3 regions of the Mesorhizobium sp. XAP4 genome follow, and region 3 is predicted to be linked to each of the others. Evidence: riboswitches for the same ligand, from Rfam matches in the RefSeq annotation. Region 3 holds a riboswitch; each other region holds the start of a gene.
The links. A riboswitch is a leader RNA that binds a small molecule or an ion and turns the genes downstream of it on or off. The one in region 3 is predicted to bind cobalamin.
Positions count from the first base shown of each region.

Region 1 (4,720 bases), on a different contig from region 3:
CCGAGGGGCTCCTCGACCTCGTGGATGGGATCGACGACAATGAGGTCGGCAAGGTCGTCATGGATGTCGACCTTGAGGGGCTCGCCGGCAGCGGCGAGCTGAGCCAGCAATTCGCTGGGAACCGGTCTTGCCACGCCATCGGTTGCGGCCGCCAGCAAACCGAATTCGAGCAATTGTGAAACAAAGCCGTCAATCGCGGCGGCATCGAGGGCGCCAATTCCGGTCGCGGCGCCGACCAGTTCGGAGGCAGGCACGCCGGACGACAGTGCATCCCAAAGCCTGCTGCCTGAATCAGAGAAGCCGAAATATTTACCGGTGGTCAGGTCGAGAACGACGGCTTCGCCATCGAAGGATTCAAAGACGATATCCTTGCTGGCAATGGCATATACGCCGGATTGTCGCATGTTTGCTCCCCGCCGAAGCAGGCCGCGGAGATGATCTTCGGGCCCTACGGTCAACCCCACCGTTGCAGGCGTCTAACCATTTGCAGGGTTTTTGGCAAGATGGCTTAGGCCCGGGCGAGCGCAGCTGCAGGCCGCGCGGGCATGGACAGTCTCTGACCGTGCCTGCCGGTCACGCCTCGATTTCAAGCGCCGAAAGCGGCTTCGAGCAACAGGCGAGGATAAAGCCGTCCTCGATTTCGTGATCGAGGATGCCGCCATTGTGGCTCATCTCGACGTCGCCCGCGACCTTCCTCACCTTGCAGGTGCCGCACAGGCCGAACTCGCAGGCGGCGGGAATCCGCACCCCCGAGGCGCGTGCCGTCTGCAGCACGGTCTGGCCGGCGACGCATTCGGCATCGACATCGGAATGCGAGAACCGGATCGGTGTCACGGCCTCCACGGTGGCAGCGGCGCCGTCGTCCGCCGGCGGCGAGAACGGCGCCGGGATCTCCTCCACGGCAGGCGCGGCAAAGCTTTCCTGATGGTATTTCGCCATGTCGAAGCCGGCTGCGTCCAGCATGCCGCGCACGGCGCGCATGAAAGGATCGGGGCCGCAGCAGAAAATCTCGCGCTCGCGGAAATCGGGCGCCAGCAATGGCAGCCGGATCGCGTCGATGCGGCCCATATGGCCGAACCAGCCCTCGCGGCTCGACCGCTCCTCGATCATGAAGCCGAGCGACAGCCCAGGCATGCGGCTGCCGAGCAGTTCGAGCTCCTTGCGGAAAATGATCTCTTCCGGGCGGCGCGCGCAGTTGACGAAGCCGACATCGGTCCATGGCGCGCAGTCGTTCAGCCAGCGCAGCATCGACATCATCGGCGTCACGCCGGAACCGGCCGAAATGAACAGGTATTTGGCGGCCGGGTGGCTGTGCAGCGAGAAGTCGCCGGTCGGCCCATAGGCCTTGACGTGCGAACCGGGCGTCAGATGGTCGAACATCCAGCGCGTACCGGTGCTGCCCGCCTGCGCCTTGACCGTCACCGCGATCGAGAACGGCCGCGACGGCGAGGACGACAGCGTGTAGGTGCGCATCAGCGGCCCGTCCGATGTCGGCAATTCCAGAGTCACGAACTGCCCCGGTTTGTAGCGAAACCAGGTCTGGTTGTCGGAGCGGAAGGTGAAGGTCTTCACGTCAGGCGCTTCGTCGCTGACGCCGATCACTTCCAGCACCTGCAGCCTGTCGTTCCAGGGCGTCATCTGGTCGAGATGGCGATAGAGGCCAAGGTCCGTCATCGCATTCATCCTCTTATCCCCTGGGCTAGGCGACGCTGCGCAGGGCCGGCCGGCCGCCTTCGGCAAGGCGCGGCCCGATGAACGACGCGTACCACTCGACGAACTGGATCACGCCGCCCTCATGCAGCTCCGAATAGGGGCCTGGTTCATAGGCCGGCGACAGGATGCCGAAGGCGTTTTCCTCGACGATGCGGCGGTCCTGGTCGTTGGTCTCGGTCCAGACATGGGTGAGCTCAGCGAGGTCGTAGTCGACGCCTTCGACCGCATCCTTGTGGACGAGCCATTTCGTTGTCACCGCGGTTTCCGTGGCACTGATCGGCAGCACGCGGAAGGTAACGGCGTGGTCGCCGAGGATATGGTTCCAGGTCGTCGGATAGTGATAGAGCAGCAAGGAGCCGATGCGGTCGGTTGAAACGCTGTCGGACAAGTTCTTCTGGACCGCCCGTTTTCCCGTCATGGTGTAGCTGACGGCATCGCGCAGCAGCGGCGCGCGGGTGGCGCGGTACTGCCCTGCCGGATCGATGCGGAATTTGCTCGGCAAGCCTGATGCCTCGCATTTGGCCCAGTGTGCGACCATTTCAGGGTCGCTGTCGGCGCCATGGACGCCGGTTATGGTTGGAGCCTCGGGGAAGGTCTTGCACAACTCGGGATGATTGGCGGCGCAGTGGTAGCACTCGCGGTTGTTTTCCCAGACCAGCTTCCAGTTGCCCTTCTCGACGATCGTGCTCTCGAAGGCGATCTTTGCTTCACGCAGCCGGTGCGGCAAAAGATAGGGTTCGATCATCGCCCGCATCGGCGCGAAATCTGCCGGTTCCTTGGCCAGGCAGATGAAGAAGTAGCCGCCGACGCTCTCGCAAGCGACCGGCTTCAGGCCGAAATCACTCTTGTCGAAACCGTCGGCCATCTGGCGGGCAAACAGCAGGCGGCCGTCCAGCTCGTAGGTCCACTGATGATACGGGCAGACGAGCTTTGCCGCGGTACCCTTCTCCGTGTTGCACACGCGGCTGCCGCGATGGCGGCAGGAATTGTGGAAGGCGTTGATCTTGCCGTGCTGGTCGCGGACAAGGACGACCGGATAATCGCCGACCTGCACGGTGATGTAGCTGCCCGGCTTCGGCAGTTCGCAATCATGGCCGATGAACAGCCAGTCGCGATACCAGATCAGCTCCATGTCGAGCTTGAAGTAGTCCGGATCGGTGTAGAAGGGCTGCTCCAGCGAAAAGCCTTGCCGGCGCCCCTTCAGGAGCCTCAGCATGTCGTTGCGGATATCCATGTCCTGTCCTCGTTCCTAAGGACTGAACTGGTGGTGACGGAGGAAGGATTGAAACGCAGGCCGGCTGTGTGCCGGACATGCGCTATCCACCTCTTGACCGCCCACCGCGATCAGTCGAGTCTAAAAATCTCGGGCTGGTTTCCGGGCTCTGGAGTTGTCCTTGCGGACCATCGCGACACCTTCCCAGGCGGTTGCCCAGTGGTCTCCCGTTGCGACTTGAACTCCACCACCGTTGCGGGGGCAGCGCCGGATTCTGACCGGCTTCCCAATTCTCCGCCTCGTCGTCACGAAGCGGCACCTGAGATGGTATGATCTAACCACGATCGCGGGCGCGCCGTCGGCATGAAAACGACATCGTATCCATGCGGCGCGACACGGCATGCGAAACGCTACTGCAGATCGTCGCGGGCCGAGATCTCACCTCCCGGGCGGCCATTTGCCGGCTGCGATCTTCCCGAATCCGACCCTTCGCGGGGATCAAAAAAGGTTAATGGTTTCGAAAAGTGACTATTAGCTCGCCCTAAAATCGAACCGAACGGTTCGTTTCTGTTGACGGTGCGTGCAGGACGGTGTGAACGCTGGGCCTCTGAAACAGTCAGTGATCCATCAGGTGGCTACACCTAACACACTGATATGAAGAAGAAAAATGCATCCCTAGATTCCATTGGCACAATTTCAAGGTGTGGATTCATGGTCCACACGGAACAACTTCGTGATTGGAAAAGACGACCTTGCCCTCCCACATCGGGGCTGTCCGAACGACGCGATTTCATTTCCAAGACACGCCGCTAGACGGACGGAAAAAAGACGATACTGGAGTACCAAAAATGAAAAAGATCATTCTCACTGCCGCAGCCCTTCTGGCCATTTCCGGCAGCGCCTTCGCTGGTAGCGACCACTACGGTTCCAACGCCGCGGCAGCCACTGCTGTCGACAGCTCGTACACCGCTTCGACCAAGAAGTCGGAACCGGCTGCTCAGGCGCCTGCCCAGGGTGCTGACCGCAACCTCTTCGGCAACAACTAACAGCCGATTCCCAGTTTCCCGGTCGACGGCGGGCTCGCCCGCCGCCCTGGCGAAATCCAGACATTCAGGAGTATTCAAGATGAACAAGATCCTCATTGCTGCCGCCGCCGTTCTGGCCATCACCGGCAGCGCTTTCGCGGGCAGCGACAACTACGGTTCGAACGGCCCCAACCAGCCTGCCGCCGCTGTGGACCAGTCGTACACGGCTTCCACCAAGACCTCGGAACCGGCTGCCCAGACGCCCGCTCAGGGCAGCGACCGTAACCTCTTCGGTCGCTAACAACCAATTTCGCAACCGACGGCAGCTGTGTCTGCCGTCCTGGCGAAATCCAGAATTCAGGAGACTAAAATGAACAAGATCCTTATTGCTGCCGCCGCCGTTCTGGCCATCACCGGCAGTGCCTTCGCCGGCAGCGACAACTTTGGCTCCAATGGTGCCAATCAGCCTGCCGCCACGACTTCGGTCGACAGCACGCGCACCTCTTCGGTACGCAACACCGGTTCGCCGGTTTACAAGCTGCTGAACTCGTCGGGTGACACCACCCAGAAGTCTGCTCCGCAAGGTGCCGACCGCAACCTCTTCGGCAACAACTAACAACCGAAGTCGATCTCCAAGTCAAAGAGCGGCGGGCCCGGCCCGCCGCTCTTTTTGTGCCTGACACGGTAATTGCGGTTAAGCCGCCTTTGCTTCCACTTCATGCAACGCGAAAGAACGTCCATCCGCGTCGAAGATATGCAGGTCCTCGCC
Region 1 covers NZ_JARIXW010000002.1:875,523-880,242, forward strand. The annotation lists gene P3C39_RS13210 (PqqD family protein) at 1-404, opposite strand, end outside; gene P3C39_RS13215 (hybrid-cluster NAD(P)-dependent oxidoreductase) at 574-1,674, opposite strand; gene P3C39_RS13220 (aromatic ring-hydroxylating dioxygenase subunit alpha) at 1,700-2,947, opposite strand; cobalamin riboswitch at 3,062-3,264, opposite strand; gene P3C39_RS13225 (DUF680 domain-containing protein) at 3,775-3,972, shown strand; gene P3C39_RS13230 (DUF680 domain-containing protein) at 4,052-4,252, shown strand; gene P3C39_RS13235 (DUF680 domain-containing protein) at 4,322-4,567, shown strand; gene ugpC (sn-glycerol-3-phosphate ABC transporter ATP-binding protein UgpC) at 4,646-4,720, opposite strand, start outside.
Region 1: linked by a shared signal. The riboswitch ahead of P3C39_RS13220 (aromatic ring-hydroxylating dioxygenase subunit alpha) and the one ahead of P3C39_RS04995 (CbtB domain-containing protein) in region 3 are both predicted to bind cobalamin.

Region 2 (4,720 bases), on a different contig from region 3:
TGAGCACCTATTTTTCCACCCTCTCGGATGCGCTGAAGACCGCCGGCATCTTCCGACCCTGCCTGCTGCTCGACCGCGATCGGCTGGACGGAAACATTGCCCTGGTAAAAAGGAGGCTGGATCCCGGCCTGGCCGTGCGGCTGGTCGACAAATCGCTCGCCTGCCTGCCGCTGCTTGCGCATATAGGCAAGGCGCTTCGCCATGAGCGCTTCATGACCTTCCACCCGCCGATCAGCGAGGCGGTGCTGAAGGCGTTTCCGGATGCCGATCTGCTCTACGGCAAGCCGATGCCGATCGGTGCGGCAAGGGCTGCGCTGGTGAAGGGTGATGCCGACTGGTCGCGTGTCTGCTGGCTGATCGACAGCGAGGAGAGACTGGCGGAATACGGTGCTCTCGCTGACGAACTCGGCATCGGCCTGCGCATCGCTTTCGAGATCGATGTCGGGCTGCATCGCGGCGGCTTTGCTGATCCCGCGGCCTTGTCGAAGGCGTTGAGCGCGTTGCCGGCCCGGCTGCATTGCGAAGGCGTCATGGCCTACGAGGCGCATGCACCGCTCATTCCCGGCCTTTTCGGCGGACCGGCAAAGGCATTGGCGGAGGCGTCGGCGCAGGCTGCGGCGTTCGTCGCCTGTCTCGGCGCCGACCAGCGCCGTATCCTCAACATCGGCGGCAGCAAGACCGCGCTGCTTCATCGTGGCGGCGCGGCCAATGAAGTGTCGATGGGCTCGGCCTTCGTGCTGCCCAGCGACTTCGATACGCCAGGCCTCGACGGCTTCCAGCCGGCGGCTTTCATCGCCACGCCGATCCTGAAAGTGGTCGAGCCGATGCTGCCTGGCCCGCCGGCCGTCACCCGCCTGCTGCAGGCGCTCGGCCGGTTTCCGCGCAAGGGCTGCTATCTCTATGGCGGCAAGTGGATGGCCGAGCCGGTCTTCCCCCAAGGCATGAAGACGAACGGCCTGCTCGGCCTGTCCTCCAACCAGCAATTCATGGGCTTGCCCGCCGATGCGACCGCAAGGCCAGGCGACTACGCGTTTCTAAGGCCGACGCAGAGCGAGGCCGTGCTGCAGCAATTCGGGTCGATCGCCGTGTTTTCCGGCGGAAAGGTCATCGATCGCTGGCCGGCGCTGCCGATGGCGTGATCGAGCTACGCCTTCACCGGTACCCAGATCTCCAGGCCGCCATTGCCGCTGTGGGCATCGAACTCCGGTCCATAGCGCTCGAATTCCGGTGCATCCGCGATTTCGTGACCGGAGGCGGGCAGCCAGCTGTTCCAGATCGTGTTGATCGTCCGGCGGATGGATGAGATGTGCTCGCGGTGCGAGAACACCGCATATTTCTGCGCCGGCACCCGCACCCGATAGAAGTCCTTCGGCAGATCCGCAAAGCCGGACACTTCGACGCCGACGACATAGTCGAAATTGCCCGCGTCGTCGCCATTAAGGCACACGCCGTAGAAAACGCCTGAGATCTCGCCGGGGATGTTGCCGATAAAGGGTGCAAAACGCTGCCACTGCATCGGAATCCCGGCGCTGGTTTCACAGCTGTAGCGTTCGCCGAGGCCGGCGATCAGGAACGGCCGGCTGGTCTCGAAGCGCGGTGGTTCGAGATTGGTGAGGAGGGACTGGTCCATCAGGATCGGCTCCACGAGGTCGAGGTTGTTGGTCGAGCCTTGCGCGCGCACCAGTTCCGGCGTGGTGCCGAACTGATCGCGGAAGGCACGGGTGAACGCCTCATGCGAGTTGTAGCCGGCGTCGAGCGCGACGACGAGGATGTCGGGCGCTCCGCCGGCCAGCTTGCGCGCCGCCTCGGTCAGCCGGCGTGAGCGCATGTAACCCATCACCGAGCGGCCGGTTGCGGCGCCGAAGGCGCGCGTCACATGAAAACGCGACACGCCGCTGCTTTGCGCGACATCGTCAAGCGAGATCGCCTCCGGCAGATGGCTCTCGACGAACCACAGCGCTTTCTCGGTCGGGTTCATGGGGCTCCTTTTCGCATTGGCCGGATCATCTTGGCGTTTCCTGGCGCGGCCAGTTTGATCGAAATTGCGCATTCCGTGCAATCTGCGCCGATCCCATGGGCTTTCGCTTGACAGCGGGCCGCGTCATCTCCTAAGAATGTTATGTTATTACATAAAATGAGCGTGCAATGCCTGTTTCCCTTAGCTGGCCCACCACTTCGTCCGAGAAATCCATTGCGAAGCGTTTGGTGGAAATCTACGCTGAAGTGGTGATGGTCCCCGAGCCGAAAGGCGAGGGGTGAAAAGGGAACACGGTGAGGCCTGTTCAGGTCGAGGCCGTGGCTGCCCCCGCAACTGTAAGCGGCGAGCAAAATCCGTGAATGCCACTGGCCGGCAAGGCTGGGAAGGCAGGATGGCGCAACGACCCGCGAGCCAGGAGACCTGCCATCACTGAGTTGACCGGACGGGGTGTGCCGGGAGGAAACGCGAATCCCGGCCTTGTCGGCCGGTTCGCCAGCTTCCTTCCGTCGCCAGTTTTGGAAAGTGACGGAAAGTTGGACGGCTCCATCGATCATCGCATCACCATGCGCACGCTTTGCCGTCCCCGCAATCCGGCGGGCTGCAGCCGATGAGCGCAGCGCTTCTCGAAGCCCATGACCTCTGTGCCATGGCGAATGGGCGGAATCTGGTCCAGGCGGTCAGCTTCTCGGTGGCCGCTGGCGATCGCCTTGCCATCATCGGTCCCAACGGCGCCGGCAAGACGACGCTGCTGCGCATGCTGTCGGGCATGCTGCGGCCAAGTTCCGGCGAGGTGAAGCTTGGCGGACGCGGGCTGGACAGGATTTCGGCCGCCGAGCGGGCGTTGCATATCGCCGTTGTCGGCCAGACCGACCAGCCCGATCCGCGGCTGGCGGTGATCGATTATGTCGAGCTTGGCCGGGTCCCGCACGCCGGACTGAGGCGCAGGAGCGAGGAACGCGACATTGTCGTCAATGCGCTGCGCCGGACCGGCCTGCTGCCGCTGCTTGGCCGCACCGTCGGCTCGCTGTCGGGCGGCGAGCGCCAGCGCGCCCAACTGGCGCGCGCCATCGCCCAGCAGCCCAAAATCCTGTTCCTCGACGAACCGACCAACCATCTGGACCCGCGCGCCCGCGGCGAACTGCTCGACCTCGTGGCAGGCTTCGAGATGACGGTGATCGCGGTGCTGCACGATCTGGCGCTGGTAGCACCCTTCGCCACCAGGGTTGCGGTGATGAATCATGCCCGCCTGCAAGCGCTCGCCGCACCGCGCGAAGCGCTGGCCCAACAGCTGATCCGCGAGATTTTCGGCATCGATGTGCTGCGCCTGCGCCATCCGACCGAGGATCGAGAGTTGACGGTGTTCGAGGTTCCGAACCGTGCCGCGCCGCCGTCGTGATTGAAGCCGTTCCATAGTCGACCCGATCCCACCCACAAGGAGCATACCCGTGAAACGCCTCGCTTTTTCGCTTGCCGTCTCGCTGCTGACCTCGACCGCCTTCGCCTTCCCGGTAACCGTCGACAGCTGCGGCAAGCCGCTGACCTTCGACGCGCCGCCGAAGCGCGCTGTCATCCATGATCTGAACATGGCCGAGATGGCTTTCGCGCTGAAATTGCAGCCGTCAATCGTCGGCCTGACCGGCATCACCGGATGGTACAAGGTCGGTCCCGAATTCAAGGCAGAGCAGGGTTCGATCCCGGAGCTGGCGCCGAAATATCCGACGCTCGAAAACCTCGTGGCCGTGGAGCCGGATTTCTTCTTCGCCGGCTGGTACTACGGCATGAAGCCGGGTGGCGAGGTGACGCCCGACACGCTTGCCCCGCACGGCATCAAGACGCTGGTTCTGGCGGAAAGCTGCGTCCATCTCGACAAGAGGCGCCCCGCCGCCTCGATGGACCTGCTCTACGGCGACGTCGAAAAGCTGGGCAAGATCTTCGGCAAGGAGACAGAGGCGGAAAAGCTTGTCTCTGGCTGGAAGGCGCAGCTCGCCGACATCACCGCCAAGGTCGGCAGCGCCAAGGGCACGCGGGTGTTCCTCTACGATTCCGGCGAGGACAAGCCGTTCACCGCAGGCAAGTTCGCCATCCCCAGCGCCATGATCACTGCCGCCGGCGGCGACAACATCATGGCTGACATGGACACCAGCTGGGGCAACACGGATTGGGAAACGGTGGCGTCGCGCAATCCGCAATTCCTCATCCTGCTCGATTACCAGGACGGTGGCGGCTACAGGAAGCTGCTCGACTTCCTGAAGGCGCATCCGGCCATGAAGGAGACCGACGCGGTCAAGAACGAGCGCTTCGTTGCCCTCCGCTACGCCGAGCTGACGCCTGGACCCGCCAACATCGAAGCGATCGACAAGATCGCCAAGGCCATGCACCCGGAAGCATTTTGAGCTTGCGCCATCCGGCATTTGCGTTGGCCATGCTGGCGGGAGCGGCGGCGATCGCCGCTCTCGCTCTGCTGTCGATCGCCTATGGCTCGACGCTGATCCCGCTGGCCGACGTTGTAGCAGCGCTTGGCCGCGCAATCGGCTTAGGCGGGCACGACGTGTCCGGGCCGGTCGGCAAGATCGTCGTCGATCTGCGGCTGCCGCGCACGATCCTGGCCATCTGCGTCGGCGCGGGCCTCGGCGTCGTCGGCGCGCTGCTGCAGACAGTGACCCGCAACGATCTCGCCGATCCGTTCCTGTTCGGCCTGTCGTCGGGCGCCGCCGCCGGTGCTGTTTCCGTCATCACCGTCTT
Region 2 covers NZ_JARIXW010000007.1:6,159-10,878, forward strand. The annotation lists gene P3C39_RS26265 (alanine racemase) at 1-1,139, shown strand, start outside; gene P3C39_RS26270 (AraC family transcriptional regulator) at 1,145-1,978, opposite strand; cobalamin riboswitch at 2,214-2,421, shown strand; gene P3C39_RS26275 (ABC transporter ATP-binding protein) at 2,586-3,374, shown strand; gene P3C39_RS26280 (ABC transporter substrate-binding protein) at 3,424-4,371, shown strand; gene P3C39_RS26285 (iron ABC transporter permease) at 4,401-4,720, shown strand, end outside.
Region 2: linked by a shared signal. The riboswitch ahead of P3C39_RS26275 (ABC transporter ATP-binding protein) and the one ahead of P3C39_RS04995 (CbtB domain-containing protein) in region 3 are both predicted to bind cobalamin.

Region 3 (4,720 bases):
CAGGCCCAGTGCGATGCTGACGGCGATGGCGGCGATGTAGATCAGCGGCGGCCACGGTATGAGCCCCGGCTTCGGCTGGTTCTCGGTCATTCGGCCCCTCCCTCCATCAACTTGCTGTCGGTCTTGGCGGTGCACATGCCGGCGAGATCGGACAAATGCGCTTTCCACTCCGCAGTCTGATCGTTGTTGTAGAGCCTATCAAGCGTGGACTCGCCCTCGAGCGTATCGAGCATGCAGACACAGTAGCTTGTACAGAACTCGGTGTCGCGCGACTGCTCGCAGGACAGCTGACAGGTTTTGAGGAAATTCACCTGCGGGGTTTCGACCTGCGCCGGCATGATCTGCGAGAACAGCCAGACGCAGCCGATCAGCAGCGGCTGGTGGATCAAATAGAAAGCCAGGCTGTGCCGGCCGATGAAGACCAGCGGGTTGGCCAAGCGACCGGGCGCCAGATTGGCAAGCCTGGCAAGCAGGCCGGCACCTGCGGCGAGTTTCGTCACCGCGATGCCCGCAAGCACGGCGCCGAACCACGGAAACAGCGGAACGTAGTCGTTGGAGCGCGGATTGATCGCCGACAGGCCGACCCACCACAGCCATGGGTGATCGAAGGCCTCGAAGCGCAGATAGACGGGGGCGGCGATAACGAGCGCGGCGACGACAAGCGTCAGCAGCGCCGGCAGGCGCAGGAAGGCGAGACCGAGCAGGCTGGCCAGCGCGATCTCGTGCAAGATGCCGAAGAAGATGAAGCCGTCCGGAGTGGCGATGCGGGTAACGACCGAAATCGCGATCGCGGCTCCGGCGACCATGGCGAACCGCTTCCAGAAGCCGTTCCAGCGGATTTGTCGGCCGTGGGCGAGATACAGGCTGACGCCGACCAGGAACAGGAAGGTCGAGGCGATGCAGCGCGCGTAAATCTTCCACCAGCCGAAGGCGGTCAGGCCGGGATCGGTGTAGCCGAAGAACTCCAGATCCCAGGTGAAATGGTAGCTTGCCATGGCGATCAGCGCGATGCCGCGCACGATGTCGATGGCGACGATGCGCTTTGGTCGATCCTGAACGGGTGCGGTCGGCGTTTGGATGCTCATGGTCTCGCATTCTGATTCAGCCCCGCTGGAGGACTATCACGGTTGCCCAGGACAAAAGAAGACCGGCAACCCTGCCGATAACGCCGGATCAGCCGCGGCATTGTGCCAGTGCCGGAAAGCCTTTGGCCGGCTTCGCTTTTGCCGGATGCACGTCGGTTTCCTCTTATTGGCGCTGAGGTCGCCACGGCAGATTTGACCCGGTGAATCTGCTTCGGGGAAAGCAATGTCCACCCATGTGCGCCATCCGATCTGGCTACCGGCCCTCAAGGCCGCGGACGCGCGCACCTTCGCTTCGCTCTATGCGGTCGAATCCTTCGCCCGCGCCACGGTGTCGAGCGTCATCCCGATCCAGGCTTACGAGATCCTGCACAACGAGCAGATCGTCTCGATCCTCTACACCGTCGTGGCGATGCTCGGCCTGTCGGTGACATTGTTCATGCCGATGCTGATCCGCCGTTTCGCCCGGCGCTGGGTCTACACGGCGGGCGCCTGCCTGCTGGCCATCGGCTCGCTGTTCTTCGCCACCGACACGCTTGCCGGGCAACTGGCCGGCATGCTGTGCCGGGTGATGGGCGCCAGCGCGCTGTCGATCACGCTCAACCTCTACATCATGGACCACATCCGCAAGACCGACTTCATGCAGGCCGAATCGCTGCGCATGGCGTGGTCGATGCTGGCCTGGACCGGTGGGCCGACGCTCGGCATCTTCCTCTACACGCGCTTCGGCGTCTATGCCGCGCATGGCGCGGTGGCCGTGTTCGCGTTAGCGCTGCTGGCATTGTTCTGGACCTACCGGCTCGGCGACAACCCGTCGATCCGTCCCGGCAAGACGCGACCAGCCAATCCGCTCGCCAATATCGGCCGCTTCATCGCCCAGCCCAGGCTCAGGCTGGCCTGGCTGATCGCGTTTGGGCGCTCCTGTTTCTGGACGACGTTCTTCGTCTATGGGCCGCTGTTCATGGTCATTACGGGTGAGGGCAAGCTGGCCGGCGGCCTGCTGGTTTCGGCCGGCAACGCGCTTTTGTTCATGGCGATTTTCTGGGGCAAGGCGGGAAAGCGCTTTGGCGGCCGCAGGACCATGACATTTGCCTATTTCGCCATGTCGGTCGCGCTTCTGGCGGCGGGCTTCGTCGGCGAAACCGTGCCGCTGCTCACCGGCGCCTTCCTGCTCTGCGGCGCCTTCTTCACCATTGCACTCGACGCGCTCGGCTCGACCGCCTTCATGCGCTCGGTGCGCTCCTATGAAAGATCGCAGATGGCGGCGGTCTATCGCACCTATCTCGACTTTTCCGAGCTGACGCCGCCGCTGGTCTATTCGGTGGTGCTGGCCTTCTTCGGCCTGGGCTCGGTGTTCGTCACGCTTGGCCTGCTGGCGGCGGTCTGCGGCTTCGTGACGTGGCGCTATCTGCCGAAATCGCTTTGACCTTCATGGCGCATTCGCAACGGTCGCCGGCGGAATTTGGTTTGCCGGACGCGAGGATTCTGCCTATAGTCGCCGGTGTCGCCGGTTCCATTTTGGAGCCAAGAGGGAATGCGGTAAGGGCGGATTTCGCCCAATGCCGTGGCTGCCCCCGCAACTGTGTGCGGTAGTCCTCTCCATATGCCACTGAAGATTTTTCTTCGGGAAGGTGGGGAAGGACGCTGATCCGTGAGCCAGGAGACCTGCCGGCGACAGGAAACTGACTTCGATGCCCTCGGGTGGAGGGCGAAAGGACAAGACATGACTACCGCTTCCGTCTCCCTCGGCGCTTCCGTCTCCTCGCAGTCGCGCTTCATGCAGCTCGCGCTTGCCGCGCTGCTCGGCATTTTCGTGATGGGCTTTGTCGGCTTCTCGCATATCGATGCGGTCCACAATGCGGCTCACGATTATCGCCATTCGATGGCATTTCCCTGCCACTGACGAGGGGCTGACATCATGAACCTGTTTCGCAACGTCGTGTTCATCGCGGCGATCGCCGGGCTCGTGGCCGGCGTCGTTCTTGCCTGCATGCAGGCCTATGCGACCGTGCCGCTGATCCTGAAGGCGGAAGTTTACGAACAGGCGGGCGGCGGGCATCACCATGACCATGCCGCTCCGGCAGCAACGGATAGCAATGCCATGAGCACAGCCGCTCCGGCCCCTGCCGAAGCGACTGCCGCGGCGGAAGACGAGGGCTGGGCGCCGGCAGACGGTTTCGAGCGTTTCGCCTTCAGCGTGCTTGCCAACATCGTCACCGGCATCGGCTTCGGGTTGATCCTGGTCGCGGTTTCCGAATTCGCCGGCGGCATCGGTGGTTGGCGCCAGGGCGTGTTCTGGGGCCTGGCCGGCTTTGCCGTGTTCACGCTGGCACCGGGCCTCGGCCTGCCGCCGGAACTGCCGGCCATGCCGGCCGCCGATCTCACCCAGCGCCAGATCTGGTGGTGGGCAACGGTGGCGGCAACCGCTGCCGGTCTCGGCCTGATCGCGTTCCGCAAGTCGCTGCCGCTGGCGATCCTTGCCGTCCTTTTGATCGTCGCACCGCATGTTGTCGGGGCACCGCAGCCCGACAGTTACGAGACGGCGATTCCGGAAGGGCTGCATCACCAGTTCGTGGTGGCGGTGACCGTGACCAATCTGGTGTTCTGGCTGGTGCTCGGAGCGGTCGTCGGTGTGGTGCGCGGTCGCTTCACCGGCACCGCGACCAGCCTGCGCGACAGCTTTGCCTGATCGCAAGACACTGACCTTTCTCATCGGCGGTGCGCGCTCCGGCAAGAGCGCGCACGCCGAAATTTTGGCGACCGCCTTGCCGCCGCCCTGGACCTATATCGCCACGGCGCAAGCCTATGATGACGAGATGCGTGAGCGCATCGCGTTGCACCGGTCGCGGCGCGGCGAAGGCTGGACGACCATCGACGCACCGCTCGATCTCGCCGGCGCGCTTGCCGCCTTGCCGGACGATCGGCCGGTGCTTGTCGACTGCCTGACGCTGTGGCTGACCAACCATATGCTGGCCGAACACGATCTGGACCTTGAATGCCGGCGATTGGCGGAGGTGCTGTCGCGGCCGCGCGGACCCTGGTTCTTGGTGTCCAATGAAGTCGGCCAAGGCATCGTGCCGGACAATGCACTGGCGCGCCGCTTTCGCGATGCCGCCGGCCGGCTCAACCAGAAGGTCGCGGCGATTGCCGATACGGTGCTGCTGATGGTGGCGGGGCTGCCGCTCAAGGTGAAATGATATGACCGATATCGACAATAAGGACGAAGAGCGCCACCGCGCCAAGATGGCCAAGCGCAAGGCGGTGCAGGATGCCGAGGTGGCGAGCAAGACGGTCGAGAAGGGATTGCTCATCGTCAACACCGGCCCGGGCAAAGGCAAGACCACGGCCGCCTTCGGGCTGGCGCTGCGGATGCTCGGCTACGGCAAGCGCGTCGGTGTCGTCCAGTTCATCAAGGGCAAGTGGCACACCGGCGAGAAGGACGCCTTCGCCGCCTTCGGCGACCGTGTCGTGTGGCACGCGATGGGCGAGGGGTTCACCTGGGAAACCCAGGATCTGAAGCGCGACATCGCTGCCGCCGAAGCCGCCTGGGCCAAGGTGCTCGAACTGATGGCCGATCCGTCGATCAGCCTGCTGGTGCTCGACGAATTGAACATTGCGCTGCGCTACGACTATCTCGA
Region 3 covers NZ_JARIXW010000001.1:996,505-1,001,224, forward strand. The annotation lists gene P3C39_RS04980 (isoprenylcysteine carboxylmethyltransferase family protein) at 1-90, opposite strand, end outside; gene P3C39_RS04985 (DUF1624 domain-containing protein) at 87-1,085, opposite strand; gene P3C39_RS04990 (MFS transporter) at 1,309-2,508, shown strand; cobalamin riboswitch at 2,574-2,770, shown strand; gene P3C39_RS04995 (CbtB domain-containing protein) at 2,806-2,985, shown strand; gene P3C39_RS05000 (CbtA family protein) at 3,001-3,771, shown strand; gene cobU (bifunctional adenosylcobinamide kinase/adenosylcobinamide-phosphate guanylyltransferase) at 3,764-4,279, shown strand; gene cobO (cob(I)yrinic acid a,c-diamide adenosyltransferase) at 4,281-4,720, shown strand, end outside.